DNA from 3 places in the Methylophilus sp. E2MeOHC9 genome. Region 3 is predicted to be linked to each of the others. Evidence: predicted binding sites of a transcription regulator. Region 3 holds the regulator's gene; each other region holds the start of a gene.

Region 1 (4,954 bases), 730 kb from region 3:
TACAATGTCGCCACCAGGGCTTTCGCCTCATGGATGCCTAACAGGCTTACGTAAGTGGATTTTTCCTGCAAGGCATCTTTGCCCGCTGTTTTGCCCAGGGTTTGGGTATCGGCAGTGGCGTCGAGAATGTCATCCACCACCTGGAAAGCCAGGCCCATGTTCTGGCTGTATTGATTGAGCAGGGTGAGGTGTTTGTCTTCAGTCTGCTCGGCTGCATAAGCGCCCAACAGCGCCGCGGCACGGATCAGCGCCCCGGTTTTGTATTGATGCATGGTTTCCAATGCATCACGCGAAAGCCGCTGGCCGGTGCTTTGCAAGTCAATATCCTGCCCGCCACACATACCACGGGAACCTGTTGCTTCTGCCAGTATCTGCACCTGTTTTAAGGCTTGCGGCGCATGTGTATCAGCAATGCACTGGAAAGCCAGTGACTGCAGCGCATCGCCGACCAATAAGGCCGTGGCGTCACCATATTGCTTATGGCAACTGGGTTTTCCACGACGTAAATCATCGTCATCCATACACGGCATATCGTCGTGTACCAGTGAAAAAGCATGAATTAGCTCTACCGCCACCGCGGCAGCATCAGCAGAACTCGCTGGTGCGCCCACCAGCTCAGCCGCCGCATAGCTCAACAATGCACGCACGCGTTTGCCGCCACCAAGCACCGCATAGCGCATGGCAGCATGCAGTCTTTCCGGCGGTGTGTCTGCCGAGGGCAAGGCCGTTGCCAACGCTTGTTCAGCCCGTTGCTGGTGCACGGTTGCCCATTGCTCAAATGCTGTGGATGAAGTTGTCATGACTAAAAGTGAAGGCTCAGGCAACTCACTCAGGGTCGAAAGGGATTAATTGCTGTTGCTGATTCAGGACCAGCACGGTCTGCTCGGCATGCTGCAAAGAACCCTGGCAGGCTTGTAGCAATTGCATGCCTTCAGCGTAAGCAGTAAGCGCTGCTTCCAGAGGCAACTCGCCAGATTCCATACTCCGCACGATTGTTTCCAGGGACGAGATGCGCTGGGCAAAACTTTGCGTGTCACTTGCCGGGGAGGAGGATTTCTTTGATGCATTCATGAGAATTAGCCTGTTAAAACGCCTGCCATTTTAACAAAACTCCCTGCGCTTGCGGGATTAATCTCAAGCGTTGATTGGCAGTCAGGCAGGCAATGCCTGCAACAGAAAACTGCGGATGTCAGCTATCTCCTGTTCGCAGACACTGTGGGCCATCTCGTACTCATGCCATTCCAGCGGATAACCAGCAGCTTCAAGTGCTTGCCTGGCAGCGACAGCGGTAGAAAGTGCAATCACCGTGTCGGAGCGACCATGTGCCATCCAGATAGGTGTCTGCCGGTTAGCCGGATGCTGCTCGCCAACAAGTTTATTTTTTAATGGTAGGTAAGTAGACAGTGCCAGTACACTGGCGAGTGGTTGTGTAAATCTTGTCGCCGTATGCAGCGCCATGGCGCCACCCTGCGAAAATCCGGCCAATACGATGCGGTTGGAAGGAATGCCCTGAGAGATTTCACTGTCAATCATTGCGTTAATCGTGCCCTGCATTCCTTTAATACCAACCTCATCTTGTGGACTGTCTGGCTGCAGCCCAAAAATGTCATACCACGCCCTCATTTCGTAACCATTGTTTAAGGTGACAGGGCGGTAGGGTGCATGTGGCAGGATGAATTTAATATGTGGCAGGTTCAGCATCTGCACCACAGGCTCAAAATCATGGCCGTCGGCGCCCAGACCGTGCATCCAGATGACAGTGGCGGTTGTATGTTCTTGATTCTTGATTAGTACAGCTTCTTGCATAGCAGTTTCCTAATATGAAAAGGTGCTATTTTAGTTGAGCATTTCAATGGCAGCTGGGAATGAATTGATTCGAGGAGATTTTATTTCTTTAGTGAGCAAGCTTAATCTTAGGAGGTGATACAAACCCCTGTTGCTATTGTACAAGTGGTTGTTTTACTTCCTGGATATTTGGCTGTTGCCGTAATGCTGGTCGAGTCGATGGCAGCGAGGTCAGTACAAGCCCCAGCGACGCTGGTTGGTATTGTTTTATGGGTTTGGTTGGCTAAGTTGTAATTGTCAGTGAAACTTTTGGTTTGTACGGCACAGGCATTATCAGCGGTGTCTATTGAGTAGTCTTTATAAACCGGAATGGCTATTGAAGCTAATATGCCAATTATAGCTACTACAATCATAAGTTCAATTAATGTAAACCCTGTTTGAAGTCGCATAAAATAATGTCTTGAAAATTTTTGAAAGGAATTTAGTTGCATTAAATGCCCAGCATCGGGCATTTAATGCAACTGTAAGACTTTAATTAAGATGAGGTGCAAACGCCGGTTGCAATCACGCAAGTCGTGGTTTTGCCGCCAGGGGCTCTTGCTTTTGCTGCGATTGTTGTACCAGTGATGGCTTGCACATCATCGCACACGCCTTTAGCAACCGTAGGAAGTGTTCTATCAGTTTGTTGGGCCAATACATAGTTATTTGTAAAGCCTTTAGTTTGAACCGCACATGCATTGTCAGCAGCATCTTTCGTGTAATCCTGATAAGCCGGAATCGCTACAGAAGCCAAAATACCAATAATGGCTACTACGATCATCAATTCAATCAGGGTAAAACCTTGTTGTACGTGTTTTTTCATCATGTTTCCTTCAGAGTCAAAGTTTAAAGTGAACAGCTTTTGTTTCAGTCACTGCTTTTCTAACAGTGTTCGAGAACCTATAAGCAATAGGTGTGCCACCTAAATTTAATTGCTATCAACATATTGAAAAAAAAGAACTAAATGGGTTTTATGCCTTATTTCTTTGGTTTGGTATCGAATTATTGCAGTTAAACATATCGAATGATGGCTGACAAAAAATGACAGGATTTGTCAGTCTTGGGAATAGAAGTGATGTTTTTTGTCAGGATGGGTAGCCCAGGCATCGTTGGTGCTTTAATAAGCAAAAAAGGGATTGTGTGGTACACAATCCCTTTATTTGTGACAGGGCCAGACTTTTGGCCTGATCCCGCATTTGCAAAAAACTAAATGGTTACAGCGTAAGACTTACCAGAATTTCCACCAGGGTTTACTGTTGCCTTGCGAGTTTTTGCCAGAACCCTGGTTAATTACTTTCCCGATTCGGCTACCTTTTTCAGGCTTTCTAAACCTGGATCAAAAAACTCGTTGATGGCTTTAGTGGCTGCATCATCGTTTTGTTCCGGTTTAGGGATGTTAGAAGAGTCAGCACGTGTGTAGCTGCCTTTTACGGTGACCACGGTTTCGCTGCCTTTAGCAGTCACAGAAACAGTTGGGTAAAAGTTGGACAGTTGCAATGTGCTTTTATCCAGGATGTACTCATATTTCAGGCGCATGCCTGCGTCGTCGATGGAACGCAGTTTTTCGTACATGGTGCCGCCGTTTTTCAGTTTGACGGTACGGTAAGTGGTGTCATCACCGTTTTCGTCTTTTTTCTGCTCTACTTTTGTAGATTCCACGCCAGAATGCCAGGCTTGCACATTGCCAAAATCTTTCAGCAATGCCCAGACTTTTGCCGGAGGCGCTTTGATGGTAACGGTTTTTTCAAAACGTAATGCTGCGGCACCGTGTGCAGCTGCGGTCAATGGAATCAATGGCAATAAAGAAACGGCAATGATGCCAAATATTTTTTTCATTTCAATCTCCTGATATTTACAGATGTTTTAAAGCTTAAAAGTAATCAGTCTTTTGAGTTTTAAAATAACCCGTGACTTTACCTAAAAAAATGACTCTTTGCGACTAATTCATGGGCGATCCTGTGAAAAAACTAAAAAGGGGGAGTAGGTGAAACATCGCTGAATCACTTTGTTTCAAGAATAAACTGCCCAAACGACCGGCATAGTTTTGGGCTGGCAATGGTGTTCGTCACCGTATTCGTCTTCGCATCAATGATGGAAACAGAATCCGAACCCCAGTTGGCGACGATGACTTGCTGCGTCGCTTTGTCATATTCAATGCCCTCGGGAAACTCGCCGACATCTATGGTTTTGACTGTTTTGCCACTGGCGATCTCAATCACAGACACACTTTCCGCATGATTGTTGCTGACATACGCCCAATGCCCATCCGGGGTGATGGCAACGCCATAAGGATGTTGGCCGGTTTTAATGGTGCTGGTCTGGTGTGAATCCACATTTAGCAACGTCAGGCTATTGCTCACCACATTGACGACAAAGACCGTTTTGCCATCCGGGCTGAGGGTCAATGCGAACGGGTGTAAACCCACCTTGATTTGTGCAAGGGTTTGCAGCGTGCGCGTATCCACCACTGTCACATCATCGCTATCGCGGTTGGCGATAAACAGTTTTTTATTATCTGCACTGACGACCATGCCCGAAGGCGTCTTGCCTGCTTTAAAGGCTTTTTGTTTTTCAGGATGTGCTGTCTCGATCGCAATCACTTGCGCGCCGCCCCAGTCCGCCACATACAGCGTTTTCTCGTCACGGCTAAGCGCAATGCCAACCGCCTGGATATTCACCGGGATTTCTTGTATTGCTTGTTGGGTACGGCTGTTAATCACAGAAACGGTTTGGCTATTGGCGTTGCTGAGGTAAACGCGCTGCTGTTTACGCGCAATCGCCACGCCGACAGGTGCTTTACCAACCTCAATCGTGTGCGTGACCTTTTTGCTCTCAATATCAAGCACCGAAACGGTGTTGCTACCCTGGTTGGTAATGTAGGCAAGATTGCCGGCAACCGTATTGACACTCCAGGCCAGTATGACTGGCAGGATTGCTATTTTTTGCCAAAAAGGCACTTTTGTTGCAGAGGTATGCTTAGAAGTAATTGGTGGGGTGAGTGCAGAGTTCATGGCTGAAAAACGCTTTGTATTAAAACGGGTTGACACGGGATTTTGCAAAAAATTTTGTTTATAAGCAACGAATATGATATTAAGTTGTAAATGTATGAAAATAAAGGGTTTTTTAATCA
Region 2 (4,954 bases), 410 kb from region 3:
AATACTCTTTCCATTCCCAGACTTTTTCCAGGAACTTCTCGCGGCCTAGATCATGGCGGCTCACGCCTTGTGCATCCAGCTGGCGTTCCACCACGATCTGTGTGGCAATGCCGGCGTGGTCTGTGCCTGGTTGCCACAGGGTATTGTCGCCGCGCATGCGGTGATAACGGGTGAGAGCGTCCATGATGGTCTGGTTAAAGCCATGGCCCATATGCAGGGTGCCGGTGACGTTAGGCGGAGGCAGCAGAATACAGAAGTTGTCTTTGACTTCAGGGTTCATGCCTGCGGCATAAAAGCCTTTGCTTTCCCAAAAGGCATACCATTGGCTTTCAATGGTTTTTGGGTCAAAGGATTTGGCGAGTTCGCGTGCGGTGCTGGAATTTTGTGTAGGGGTAGTCATGCGCCTGATTTTACCATAGGCCAGTGTGCGCTTTGATGCCTGAGCTTGTCTTTGCAGCAGATTCTATTGCGTAATGATGTAAGGCATTCGGCCGCTGTCATATCTGCAATCGGCAGACAATGCTAATATGCAACACTCATTCTTTAACCTGGGTGCACGCAGTGGGGGTATTTGACATGGATATTATGTGGATTTGGTGTGGTGTGGGCCTGATTTTACTGTGTCTGGAAATGCTGTCCGGCACCATGTACCTGCTTTGGCCAGGGTTGGCCGCGCTGGCAATGGCGTTACTGGCCTGGTTATTACCTGCATTTAGCCCGGCGTGGCAAATCTTCATTTATGCGGTTTTCTCAGTGTTAGCGGTGGCCATTTGGCGCAAACGCGAAAAAACCCAACCTACGCCGCGGGTCGGGCAGGCACAGGGTGAAGAAATCGGCCGCCAGGGGACTATCGTCCAAGCCGTCAGCCCGGCGCAGCCAGGACTTATCCGTTTTACCCAAGGCGTGATGGGCAGCAAAGAATGGTCAGCCGTGGCTGACGTTGAGATTGCGCTGAATCAAGCTGCCAGGATTGTGGCGGTGGAAGGCAATAGCGTACGTGTGGCGCCAGTTTAAAAGGCGGGCAGAGTTTAAAGATATAGCCACATCAAGGTTATCCAAGAGTTAAGTTTATCCACGAGTTGCCAGGTCATCAGCAGCTCAAACATTTGTTAATTGAAGGAGTACACATGGAAATCAGCATTATCGTGTTGATATTGGCAATCATTGCCATCGTCAAAGGCGTTCGTATCGTCCCGCAGGGTGAAGAGTGGGTGGTTGAACGCCTGGGTAAATTTGCCGGGATCATCAGCCCGGGATTACATGTGATTAATCCGGTATTGAGCAGGGTCAGTTACAAAGTGACGACTAAAGACATTATCCTGGATATTCCGGAACAGGAAGTCATTACCCGTGATAATGCGGTGATCCTTGCCAACGCGGTTGCCTTTATCAAGGTTTCAAATATCGAGCGCGCTGTTTATGGCATTGAGAATTTCAGGGAAGCGATGCGCAATATGGTGCAAACCAATCTGCGCTCTATCATTGGCGGCATGGATCTGAACCATGCACTCACCTCGCGCGACCGCATCAAGACTGAACTGAAGATCGCCATTGCTGACGAAGCACTCGATTGGGGCCTGACAGTGAAAAGTGTAGAAATCCAGGACATCAAGCCTTCGGCCAATATGCAGCACGCCATGGAACAACAAGCCAGTGCTGAGCGTGAACGCGTGGCTGTAGTGACGCGTGCTGAAGGTGAGAAGCAATCGCTGATCCTGAATGCGGAAGCACGCCTGGAAGCAGCGCGTAAAGATGCAGAAGCGCAAATGGTAGCTGCCAATGCGTCAGCAGAGTCGATTAAAATGATTTCGGAAGTAGTGAAAGAGAATAATACTTCAGCGACCTTCCTGCTGGGAGATCGCTATATTCAATCACTGCAAAAGATCAGCAGCTCGAATAACAGCAAAATTGTGGTGCTGCCGGGTGATGTGGTCAGTGCCGTGAAAAACCTGATTGGTGGCAAGTAGCGCCCATCACTGGTTATTGTGTTGATCCCGAACGCGGCAAACTTTCATCAGTTTGCCGCGTTTCTTATTTTTTATCCTGGCATCACCGCGCTGGCATCGTCACCCTAAACTGATGATGTACTAAGCAACTTGCATAATTCATGGCAACTGGCATATTTCCTGCATCTCTCTGTTTAAAACAATCATTTCAAGAGGGGTCGCAGTGGCAATTCGCGTGGCGTTACATCACCGCACCAGTTATACCTTTGACCGCCTGGTCAATCTTTCTCCTCACGAAGTCCGCCTGAAGCCAGCCGCACATGCGCGCACACCCGTGCTCGCTTACTCATTGACGGTCACGCCTGAGAAGCATTTTATCAACTGGCAGCAAGATCCCTACGGCAACTACATTGCGCGTTGTGTATTCCCCGAAATGGTGCGCGAGCTCGACTTTACGGTCGATTTGGTGGCGGATATGACCGTCATCAACCCGTTTGATTTTTTTGTCGAGAAATATGCCGAGCAATATCCCTTCAATTACACCGAACAGCAGGCGTTTGAACTGACCGCTTATTTGCAGCCTGATGACCTTGGTTTTTTACTGCAAAACTGGATCAATAAAATACGTAGCCAGGTGATTCAGCCTGGCATGGGCATCGTCGATTTCCTGATGGGTGTGAACCAGTGTTTGCAAAGCGAGATCGGTTATACGGTACGTCTTGAGCCTGGTATCCAGACGCCGGAAGAAACCTTGCAGAAGCTAACAGGCTCTTGCCGTGATACTGCCTGGTTGCTGGTGCAGATCATGCGTCATCTGGGGCTGGCTGCCAGATTTGTTTCCGGCTACCTGATCCAGCTCAAAGCCGATGTGGCGGCGCTGGATGGCCCTAGTGGCACCGACCAGGATTTTACCGACCTGCATGCCTGGACTGAGGTGTTTATCCCCGGTGCCGGGTGGGTAGGGCTGGACCCGACATCCGGGCTAATGGCAGGCGAAGGCCATATCCCGCTGGCCTGTACCGCACTGCCCTCATCGGCTGCGCCGGTGGTGGGGTTTACCGATGTGGCTGAGGTCACCTTCAAGCATGAGATGACGGTGACGCGTATCCACGAAGACCCGCGCGTGACCAAGCCCTATAGTGAACCTGACTGGCAAGCCATCCTCACACTGGGTGACCAGGTCGATGAAGAGTTGTTGGCCATGGATGTACGCCTGACCCACGGCGGTGAACCTACCTTTGTGTCTATTGATGATATGGATGGCGCGCAGTGGAACACGCTGGCCCTCGGCGAGCATAAACGCGACTTGGCGGGCAAGCTGGCGCTGCGCCTTAAATCGCAAGTGGCCGCCAATGGTTTTTTACATTATGGCCAGGGTAAATGGTATCCGGGCGAGGCCTTGCCACGCTGGGCGATTAATATTTACTGGCGTCCTGATGGCAAGCCGGTCTGGCACGATGCCAGCCTGTTTTCCGCCGAAGGTGCCAATGATGGCTATACGCTGGTGCAAGCGCAGGCTTTTACCAATCACCTGGCTGACATGCTGGGTTTTCCGCAGGCTTGTGTGATCCCCGCTTATGAAGATGCCCTGGCGCTCACCCTGCAAGAGCAGCAATTACCGGACAATGTGGACCCGCTGCAAGTGGATCTGACAGACAGCGCTGAGCGCAAGCGTCTCGCCCAGCTGTTGAATCAGGGCCTGGGTTCGGTGGTCGGCTTCATCATGCCACTTAAACCGGACGAAAAGCGCAAAGCCGGGGAATGGCTGACCAGCAAATGGCCATTGCGCCGTGAGCATTTATACCTGTTGGGCGGTGACTCACCCATGGGTTTGCGCCTGCCATTGGCATCTTTGCCCTGGCAACTGCCTGCCGATATTGAACCGGATTTTCCGCTCGATCCCTTTGCGGAAACGCCTGCCTTGGGCGAAGCCACCGCGCCTATCGTTCGCCTCAAACATAAAACCGTTCAGCCCTCGGCACGCGAGGTGATCCATACCGCCTTGTGCGTGCAGGTGCGCAAGGGCAGGCTGTATGTATTTATGCCGCCTGTCACTCGCCTTGAAGACTATCTGGATCTACTCAATGCCCTGGAGCAGACAGCCAGCGATTTAAAACTCAAATTGTGGCTGGAAGGCTATACGCCGCCACGCGATAGCCGGCTCAGGCTGTTAAGTGTGACGCCAGACCCTGGCGTGATAGAAGTGAATATTCATCCTTCCAAAACCTGGCAGGAGCTGGTGGCGAATGTCAGCATGCTGTATGAAGAAGCACGCCTGTGCCGCCTGGGCACCGAAAAATTCATGCTGGATGGTCGCCATACCGGCACTGGTGGCGGCAATCACGTCACGTTAGGCGGCGAAACAGCGGCGGATAGCCCCTTGTTACGCCGTCCTGATGTGCTGCGTAGCCTGATCACTTACTGGCAACATCATCCGGCGCTGTCTTACCTGTTTTCAGGCACTTTTATCGGGCCGACCAGCCAGGCACCGCGCGTGGATGAAGCGCGCGACGATAATTTGTATGAGCTGGGCATTGCTTTCCAGCAAATGGAAAAGGTCGTGCCTGCCGGTAAAGAGAGCAAACAACCGTGGCTGGTAGACAGGCTGTTGCGGCACTTGCTGGTTGATTTAACCGGCAACACGCATCGGGCCGAATTTTCCATCGATAAGCTGTATTCACCCGATGGGCCGACCGGGCGGCTGGGGCTGGTTGAGTTTCGCGCATTTGAAATGCCACCTCATGCGAGAATGAGTTTGCTGCAAAGCCTGCTGATCCGTGCGCTGGTGGCGCGCTTCTGGAAACAGCCTTACACCGGCAAACTGGTGCACTGGGGCACTGAGTTGCATGATCGCTGGATGCTGCCGCAATTTATCGCGCAGGACATGGCCGATGTGGTCAATGATCTGCGTGAAGCTGGTTATGCCTTCGAGCAGCGCTGGTTTGAGCCATTTATCGAGTTCCGCTTTCCGCGCTATGGCACGGTGGCGTATCACGGTATTGAAATGG
Region 3 (4,954 bases):
CAAGACAGAAATCGTATTTAACTCCAAATGGTTAAGCGAACTGGGTGCGGCAGGCATGATCAAGCTGGCGGCCAGCCACACGGTGGCACGCATGCTGGAACGCGATGATTTTTCAAAACGTTTTAAAGGCAACCAACCGATTGCCATCCATGAATTCCTGTATCCGCTGTTGCAGGGCTACGACTCTGTTGCCTTGCAATCAGACATTGAACTCGGCGGCACCGACCAGAAATTTAACCTGCTGATGGGGCGCGAGCTACAGAAACAGGCTGGCCAGGCACAGCAGTGCGTGCTGATGATGCCATTGCTGGAAGGCCTGGACGGCGTTAATAAAATGTCCAAATCGCTGGGCAACTATATCGGTATCAGCGAAGCGCCTGAGAGCATTTTTGCCAAGATTATGTCGATCTCAGATGCGCTCATGTGGCGCTATATCGATTTGCTGTCTTTCGCCTCGCTGGAAATCATTGCTGAATGGAAAGCCAGCATCGCCAATGGTGAAAACCCACGCAATATCAAAGTAGGCTTTGCGCAGGAGATCGTGGCCCGTTTTCATGGTCAGGCAGCGGCTGAAAAAGCGTTGCAGGATTTCCAGACGCGTGCCAAAGGCGGTATACCGGATGATGTGCCTGAAATTGAAGTGACGATAGCAGGTGACAGTATTGGTATCAGCCAGTTATTAAAACAGGCTGGCCTGGTAGAAAGCACCAGTGAAGCGATGCGTGCCATCCAGCAGGGTGGCGTGAAACTTGATAGCGTCAAGGTCGAGGACAAGAACCTGCAATTGGCAAAAAGCGTGGTTGTTGCCCAGGTGGGTAAGCGAAAATTTGCCAGGATCACGATTCAATAATCGTCGTCATTGTAAAAAAAAGGCCGCTTGCATAGCGGCCTTTTTAATTTTCAAAAATCAGACAAGCTTGAAAAGCTAAAGTGATTTGCGCAAATTCGCTGGCGGAATACTCAATGATTCACGGTATTTGGCAATCGTCCGCCGCGCCACCACAATGCCTTGTTGTGCCAGTGTGTCTGTGATCTGGTTATCAGAAAGCGGTTTTTTCTCATTCTCTTCCGCCACCATTTGCTTGATCAGTGCACGAATGGCTGTTGCCGAGCAGGAACCACCCGCATCAGTCGCGACTGAGCTGCCAAAGAAGTATTTGAGTTCATAAACACCTCTTGGAGTGAGCATATACTTGTGCGTAGTGACGCGGGAAACGGTACTTTCATGCAAATCCAGCTCTTCAGCGATTTCACGTAATACCAGTGGGCGCATCGCGATGTCGCCGTGCTCAAAGAAGTTACGCTGCCTGTCTACAATCGCCTGTGACACACGCAAAATGGTCGAGAAACGTTGCTGGATGTTCTTGATCATCCACTTGGCTTCCTGCATCTGGCTTTGCAGGTATTGGCCTGAGCTTTCACGGTTGCGCTTGAGGATATCTGCGTACATCTGGTTGATGCGCAATTTCGGGATCACACCATCATTCAGGGTAGCGACCCAGATCCCTTTGATCTTTTTCACCACCACATCATGCTGGATAAAATGATCATGGCTAAAGTTGGAAAACTCGCTGCCTGGTCTGGGGTTTTGCTGGCGTATCAGTTGCTGCGCGCCTTTGAGTGAGGCTTCATCGCAACTGAGTTGTTTGCGCAGTTTGATAAAATCTTTATTGGCCAGTAGTGCCAGATGGTCTTTGACCAGGGCGATGGCGATTTTCAGGTAGGGCGTGCTGGCTGGTAGGGCATACAGTTGCAGCAGCAGGCATTCACGCAAATCGCGGGCGCCTATGCCTATCGGGTCAAGATTCTGGATCAGCTTGAGTGCCGTTTCCAGTTCCAGCAAATCGACTTCCAGTTCCAGCGGCAGGTTCTCCACCACTTCCTGCAAATCCTGCTCCAGGTAGCCGTCGTCATTAATACTGTCTAGCAGCAGTTTGACCAGGCTCATATCGCGGTGCGACAGGTGCGCCAGTTGTATCTGGTCTATCAGGTGGTCACGCAGGCTGATGTTGCTGGCATCCTGGCGCGAAAAATCACCATCTTCATCATCATTGTTATTGCGACCTGCTTCATCCCAGTTGCTGGTACTGCCAAATTCGCCGTAGTCGTCTTCAAATTCCGGCGGGGTGAATTCTTCATTCAGGTTGGGCAACTCGCCTTCATTGCCGCTCAGGTCTTCGCGCAACTCTTCACGCAAAGTGTCGGCTGGCGAAGGGATATCCTGCTGCTGCATGGCGACATCAAAAGAACTAGCATCTTCGACTTCAGCCTGCGCTGCTAACGGGGCGTCGGGCGTATTGTCTTCAAACTCGCCTTCTTCATTATTGTCGGCCATCTCGAGCAAGGGGTTTTCCTGCAAAATGGCTTCCAGCTCCTGGCTAAGCTCCAGCGTCGACAGTTGCAACAGGCGGATAGACTGCTGCAACTGCGGCGTCAGTGCCAGGTTTTGCGACATGCGTAATTGCAGGTTTTGCTTCATAACGAATTACAGCCTAAAGTTTTTGCCCAGATATACTTCACGCACACCTTCATTCTGAATGATTTCATCGGGAGTGCCGGCTGCAAATACTGCGCCTTCATTCACGATGTAGGCGCGGTCACAGATATCCAGCGTTTCGCGAACGTTGTGGTCTGTAATCAGGATGCCGATATTCTGGCTGCTCAAATAACGGATAATTTTCTGGATCTCGATCACTGCAATCGGGTCGATCCCGGCAAACGGTTCATCCAGCAAAATAAATTTAGGGTCAGTGGCCAGGCAACGGGCGATTTCTACCCGGCGACGCTCACCACCGGACAAGCTGACTGCCTGGCTGTTGCGGATGTGCTGGATATGCAACTGATCGAGCAGTGACTCCAGCTTGGCTTCGCGTTCTTCGGCCGTATAAGGGCGGGTTTCCAGAATAGACAGGATATTATCGGTCACTGTCATTTTTCGGAAAATCGAGGCTTCCTGCGGCAGGTAAGCCAGGCCCATGCGTGCACGTTCATGCATAGGCGCGTGGCTGACATCGGTGCCATTCAAAGTAATGTGGCCGTCATCGAGTGCGACCAGGCCGACGATCATATAAAAACTGGTAGTTTTGCCTGCCCCATTCGGGCCCAGTAAGCCAATGACTTCGCCGCTATGCAACTCCAGCGTCGTATTTCTGACGACTGTGCGACCCTGGTAAGCTTTTTTTAAATGGCTGACGCGTAAATGGCTATTGTCTGGTGAAGCAGTTGTTTGCATATTGCCAGTCTTTACTGTGGTTCTTTCTTGGGTTCATTTGCGGTGCCGTTAGCAGCCGGTTCACTCTTGAACTGCAATGAGCGGTTCATGCGCAGGCCTTGCTGTGCATTGGCTTTGTTATCGATCACAGGAGGCGTTGTTTTGCTCTTGGGCTGGATGATAGCCTTGACCCGGCTGTTGGCCGTGCCATTCGGGTTGGCTTTGGTGCCACCAATCACTTCCGCATATTCCGCATTGGCGTCGTAGCTGATGTAATCACCGGTGACTATGTCTTCGCCACGTTTGACCCAAGCATTGGTATACAGTTGCACTTTATCCATGCGGCCATTGTATTCAATGCGCTGGCCGCTGCCTTGCATCCACTCGTTTTTACCAGTGCGCTTCTGCTTGAAGGTGGTCGGTGTGCTTGGGCTGCCGATACAGGTGCTATGCTGAAATCCATCCTGGTCTTCGCGGACTATCATTTTGTCTGCCTTGATTTGCAGGGAGCCCTGATTGAGGATCACATTGCCGGTATAAGTGCTGATTTTTTTTGCATCGTTGACACTCACTGTGTCGGCTTCCAGCTCGATGGGTTGCTCACGGTCAGACTCTTCAGCCCTGACAGTGTTAGACCAATGCAACAGCGTACCCAATACCAGGCAGGTCACATAAAATAATTGCTTGTGCGTTTTCAACTCATCTCTCCAGAATCATCGATCCTTGATCATTAACCTTTGTCAGGCGTGGTTTTATTTTTTGTTTTGGCCGGCTTGGTGGCAGGCACTGCATTCACTGGCTCCGGTGCGCGCTCATAATGTACATGCACCCGGTTAAATAATTGCATGGTTTCGGATTTTTTATCAAAGCGCATGCCTGTGCCTGTGACCACGCTACCCGGTTGCTGGTGGATGGTCACCGGTAAATCGGTATAGGCAATATCCGTATCCGGTTCAACAAATAATTGTTCCGTCTTCAATTGCATTTCACCTTTTTCAGCAGTGGCCTGGCGTATCACTTTGACCTGTTTTACAAACTCCACCAGTTTACCATTGCCGGATATTTTGCCGCGCTGCCCGTAAATCTGGGTATAAGGCATGTTTTCGCCAAACTGGGTAAATCGCGGGCGGTCCAGTTCGGTGTAGTCGCTGTCCGGGTAATGGCGCATTTGCGCCGCAGCCAGCACATATTTGGTATGGCCACTGGCGTCGGTACGCGTGCTGACAAAGTTGTAAAGCATGTAATCCGGCGCATTGCGATTGATACTAGTCATGCGCGAAGCTCCCTCCTGCACTGTCTGGTTGATCCAGAAGGTAAGCAGTGCCAAAAACAGCATCAGGCCTATCGGTAGCAAAATCGGATATTTAAGCATGAATATTCATTCCGGCTAGCCTAGACCACTTTCGCTTTCAGCAAGTCATGCATGTTAAATGCCCCTGCCAATTGTTGCAGTTCATTGACTGCCAGAAAACCATTGATTCTATGGTGTTCCATCAGGCTCACTGCTTCAACAGCCATTTGCTGTATACCCAGCAATTTGGGTTGGTGGCTCATGACGCTGGTGATAGGCGCCTGATGGTCGGTCAGGCCTTGCACAAACAAACGGCGTACATCACCGTCAGTAAACACGCCGACCGGGTTTTGTCCGGCATTGACAATGGCGGTGAACCCCATGCCTTTGGCCGTTATTTCCTGGATGGCCTGTTGCACCGTTGCATTTTCTTTCACGCTCGGAATCGCATC

Evidence for each region. The regulator sigma-54, encoded in region 3, starts transcription at its own class of promoters, with help from an activator protein. The targets are predictions, from matches to a motif close to TGGCACNNTTCCTGCT.
Region 1: the regulator sigma-54 is predicted to act here: its motif matches at 2,730-2,745, upstream of ACSSVF_RS06655 (pilin).
Region 2: the regulator sigma-54 is predicted to act here: its motif matches at 2,116-2,131, upstream of ACSSVF_RS05050 (transglutaminase family protein).

Annotation. Positions count from the first base shown of each region.
Region 1 covers NZ_CP196024.1:1,379,907-1,384,860, forward strand. The annotation lists gene ACSSVF_RS06635 (polyprenyl synthetase family protein) at 1-800, opposite strand, end outside; gene xseB (exodeoxyribonuclease VII small subunit) at 826-1,071, opposite strand; gene ACSSVF_RS06645 (alpha/beta hydrolase) at 1,153-1,806, opposite strand; gene ACSSVF_RS06650 (pilin) at 1,914-2,276, opposite strand; gene ACSSVF_RS06655 (pilin) at 2,321-2,647, opposite strand; gene ACSSVF_RS06660 (SRPBCC family protein) at 3,115-3,660, opposite strand; gene ACSSVF_RS06665 (beta-propeller fold lactonase family protein) at 3,825-4,835, opposite strand.
Region 2 covers NZ_CP196024.1:1,057,383-1,062,336, forward strand. The annotation lists gene ACSSVF_RS05035 (valine--tRNA ligase) at 1-400, opposite strand, end outside; gene ACSSVF_RS05040 (NfeD family protein) at 577-1,014, shown strand; gene ACSSVF_RS05045 (SPFH domain-containing protein) at 1,128-1,967, shown strand; gene ACSSVF_RS05050 (transglutaminase family protein) at 2,170-4,954, shown strand, end outside.
Region 3 covers NZ_CP196024.1:648,935-653,888, reverse strand. The annotation lists gene tyrS (tyrosine--tRNA ligase) at 1-850, shown strand, start outside; gene ACSSVF_RS03195 (RNA polymerase factor sigma-54) at 926-2,479, opposite strand; gene lptB (LPS export ABC transporter ATP-binding protein) at 2,486-3,232, opposite strand; gene lptA (lipopolysaccharide transport periplasmic protein LptA) at 3,244-3,909, opposite strand; gene lptC (LPS export ABC transporter periplasmic protein LptC) at 3,942-4,583, opposite strand; gene ACSSVF_RS03175 (KpsF/GutQ family sugar-phosphate isomerase) at 4,604-4,954, opposite strand, start outside.